2 regions of the Brenneria goodwinii genome follow, and region 2 is predicted to be linked to the other one. Evidence: predicted binding sites of a transcription regulator. Region 2 holds the regulator's gene; the other holds the start of a gene.
The links. The regulator Fur, encoded in region 2, represses iron uptake genes when iron is present. The targets are predictions, from matches to a motif close to ATAATAATGAGAACNACTATCAA.
Positions count from the first base shown of each region.

Region 1 (2,180 bases), 760 kb from region 2:
AAAGTGGGTAGCAAAATTACGTGAGATGAAGACGGATAAACGTCTGTTATTGTTGTATACCGATATGGATGCGGGGCATGGCGGAAAGTCCGGGCGCTTCAAACATTATGAGGATATCGCACTGGAGTACGCATTCTTACTGATGGTGCTTGAAACTGATTGAGAAAGTGAGAGTAAACCCGCAGAGAGCGGGTTTACCGAGCAGCATTGTCGATTTTAAATAATAGCATCCGCCTGTGGTTGTGCCTTCTTGGCCTTTTTATCCGCACGCTTTTCTGCTGCGGTTTTCAGGGGTTTCTTTTTGCTGTTCTTCTTGCTGTCCATTCCTTTACTCATTTCTGACCTCGCTTGGTAAAAGGTTGGTTTGCCAGTACATTAACCGCCTGTTTTGCCCAAGATGCAAGGGGAAAGTATTTTTTATTGCGATGAAATATGTCACCGGCGACGTGAGTAAGAGGGATTATTTCGATTTCGGCTCGTAAGGCAGGCGAGAGAACTGCAAAGAGAGCTGGCGGTATACACCAACGCGCTCGCGGAAATAGCTACGCAGATGTTCCGGCTGCTCCTTCTCTACCATTTCAGGGATGACCGGCATGTTATAGCGCTCCTTGAAAGCCACGCCTGATGCCGCCAAATCCACATTAACCTTGTCCATCTCTTCTTTGGAAAGATCTGCCAAATTATATCCCATGGGATGTTTCTCCTGGTAAGACGCGTTGTCCGTCAAAGTAAAACAGAGGCTGTGAAATGGCAAGCCTCCGTTATGTGTTCGAATAGTACAAAATAAGCCGAACTTTTATTTAACCTACACGCATGATAATAAAAATTATTATCAATAATAATAGCGAAATATTTGCTGTAAATAAAAATCAATATCAATTAAATTATGTTAACTTTATGATTTTAAAATAAAAAATAATTATTGTTAATTTAGTTAATAAGATGTTTTTATTTTTTGCATTCAGGCATAATGAGCTGCAAAACATTTACCTGCCAGAGAAATAAGGAATGATTATGTTAAAAAAAGAAATGATTAAAAAACTGAATGAACAGCTTAATCTGGAGTTTTATTCCGCCAATTTATATTTACAAATGAGTGCCTGGTGTGGCGATAAAGGTTTTGAAGGCGCTTCCGCTTTTCTAAAAGTGCACTCCCAGGAAGAGATGGAGCATATGCAGCGGCTGTTCAACTATCTGGATGATACGGGTAGCATGCCAATATTAGGCGCTATCGCTGCGCCGCCGGTAGACTTTGCCTCACTGGCTGACGTCTTCAAGCAGACATATGAACATGAGCAGTTGATTACTGAAAAAATTAATGAACTGGCTCATGAAGCCATCACCTTACAGGATTACTCAACGTTCAACTTCCTGCAATGGTATGTGGCAGAGCAGCATGAAGAAGAAAAACTGTTCAGTTCTATTCTGGATAAACTGGCGCTGGTTAATACCAACGAAGGCGGTTTGTTCTTTATCGATCAAGAGCTGAAAAAAATGGCGACCAGTACCGCGGGTAGTGAATCAGCCTGAGTTCTTTCGGCTGACGAAGATTTTTGTCTCTAGCCAACGGATTTTAAAATGTGGGAGGTTAACACTCCTGCGATTTAAAATATGAAGAGAGACCGTGGCAATGCGCATCGGCTGAGCGATCGCATTGCCACGCAATGATGGCCGCCCGTGCCTTACCCCGGTTTATCATGTTCTGAAATAGGTCGCGTTTTCGATACCCCCTCTACGACAACCTTATTCATCCCTGCCGCCAGATAAGCCGCTTTGCCGCTCGACTTCACCGGTCACTATCGTTATCATCATTGTCAGCTTATATTTAGTAACCCTCTGTTTTATATGGAATGAAATCTACTTTTTGATCGGGGGCGCCGCGTAGCTGCGACGATCAAACGCCTCTGAATAATCATGTTCAGGAACATCATGATGAAGAAACTAACGCTATCCCTTATTCTTGTGTCCATGTCTGTGAATGCCTTTGCAGCAGCGAAGCTGGCAAATATAAGCCGTTTACAGTATGGCGATAAGTGGGCCTTCACGAGAGAGGAGGTGCAGCTCATATGTCGGCCCGGGAAGGCGCTGTATGCCCTGAATACCGCCACATTGATGCAATATCCGCTCAACGATGCCGCTATCGCACAAATGAAAGCTGGCCGGGTAAACGCGCAGCCGAT
Region 1 is NZ_CP014137.1:1,986,580-1,988,759, reverse strand. Features, by position in the region: gene ACN28R_RS08945 (S9 family peptidase) at 1-163, shown strand, start outside; gene ACN28R_RS08940 (DNA polymerase III subunit theta) at 461-691, opposite strand; gene ftnA (non-heme ferritin) at 1,015-1,530, shown strand; gene ACN28R_RS08930 (YebY family protein) at 1,930-2,180, shown strand, end outside.
Region 1: the regulator Fur is predicted to act here: its motif matches at 814-836, upstream of ftnA (non-heme ferritin).

Region 2 (2,180 bases):
GGCTCAATTCAGTAAATGGACGACGACAAAATTCATGCCGCGATTTACTTATCCTTACCGATACGAGTTTCTCATGCAGTGCGTGTCTGTTATTATTAGCCGATAAGTGGGTAAAAGACTGCTCCATATCATTAAGAATCAAGAGGTTATTCAATTCATGGCACTCATAGGAATTTTCTTTGGCAGTGACACCGGCAATACCGAGAACATTGCCAAGACCATCCAGCAACAACTGGGACCAGACGTTGCCGAAGTTCATGACATCGCCAAAAGCAGTAAAGAAGATCTTGAAGCTTTCGATATTTTGCTGTTGGGTATCCCGACCTGGTACTACGGGGAGGCCCAATGCGACTGGGATGACTTTTTCCCTACGCTGGAAGAAATAGACTTTACCGGCAAACTGGTTGCCCTGTTTGGCTGCGGCGATCAGGAAGACTATGCCGAGTACTTCTGTGACGCGATGGGCACCATCCGCGATATTATTGAACCGCGCGGGGCGACTATCGTCGGACATTGGCCGACGGAAGGATATTACTTTGAAGCCTCTAAAGGTCTGGTTGATGATAAGCACTTCGTTGGTTTGACCATCGACGAAGATCGTCAGCCCGAACTGACCAATGAGCGTGTCACCGCCTGGGTGAAACAGATCAGCGAAGAGCTGAATCTGAAAGAACTGGTCGGCTAAGACGATTTTCCGGCTCTGATAGTGTTCCTGTCAGAGCCGGATTAATAGAAAAAACCTCTCGTAAAGATTGATACATTTTTCTAACTTCTTCCTATAAGTATGTACAATACCCACATCGGTTATGTGCATTCGTTTTGGTGTACCCCACTACCAACAATGGATTGCATGGTACATCCATATTGTGTGTGGAAATAATATTGTTAACATTTCATTGTTTTCATTTTGTATGCACGGTTCTATAATTGAGACGCTATTGCATTTTTGAGCCGACCGATGTCATAGGCTAGATAGCCTCCATTGATAAGTAAGCAACAGGACTAAATCCGCATGACTGACAATAACACCGCATTAAAGAAGGCCGGCCTGAAAGTCACTCTTCCAAGACTAAAAATTCTGGAAGTATTGCAGGACCCGGAGTGCCACCACGTCAGTGCGGAAGATTTATATAAGAAACTGATTGATATGGGCGAAGAGATTGGTTTGGCGACCGTCTACCGCGTACTGAATCAGTTTGATGATGCTGGTATCGTTACCCGCCACAATTTTGAAGGCGGAAAATCAGTTTTCGAACTGACACAACAACATCATCATGACCATCTGATTTGCCTGGATTGTGGCAAAGTCATTGAGTTCCGTGATGAGTATATCGAAGCACGCCAGCGCGAAATCGCGGAAAGACACAACATCAAACTGACCAACCACAGTTTGTATCTGTATGGCCATTGTAGTGGAGGGGATTGCCGTGAAGACGAAACCCTGCACGACGCAAAAAGATAAATCTACCGCATAAAATAAAACCGCCGAGGCGGTTTTATTTTTCTTTTACCTGCACAAACCCCTACGCTTATCCTACCCAGGTGTCCCGCAAGCCCACCGTACGGTTAAATACCAGATGCTGTGGACTGGAATAAACGCGATCGGCACAGAAATAGCCTTCACGCTCAAACTGATACGCTTTTTCCGCTTCAGCCTGCGCCAGACTTGCTTCAACGAAGCCATGGGTCACTTTCAGTGATTCCGGATTGATGGTCGACAGGAAATCGTCCGCCGCCCCGGGGTTGGCAACGCCGAACAAACGATCATACAGACGGAACTCCGCCGGCAGGCCGTGCGTCACGGACACCCAGTGAATAACGCCTTTTACTTTACGGCCATCGGCCGGATCTTTACTTAAAGTATCCGGATCATAGCTACAGTAGATGGTTGTGATATTGTCCTGATCGTCTTTATCAATATGTTCCGCCTTAATCACATAGGCATTACGCAGACGAACTTCCTTACCCAACACCAGACGCTTGTATTGCTTATTGGCCGACTCACGAAAATCAGCGCGATCGATATAAACTTCACGGCTGAACGCCACCTGACGCGTGCCCATTTCCGGTTTATTCGGATGGTTTGGCATCGTAACCCACTCTTCATGACCTAAAGGAAGGTTTTCAATTACCAGTTTTACCGGATCGAGCACCGCCATGGCGCGCGGCGCATTTTCATT
Region 2 is NZ_CP014137.1:2,747,338-2,749,517, forward strand. Features, by position in the region: gene fldA (flavodoxin FldA) at 158-685, shown strand; gene fur (ferric iron uptake transcriptional regulator) at 1,013-1,462, shown strand; gene glnS (glutamine--tRNA ligase) at 1,530-2,180, opposite strand, start outside.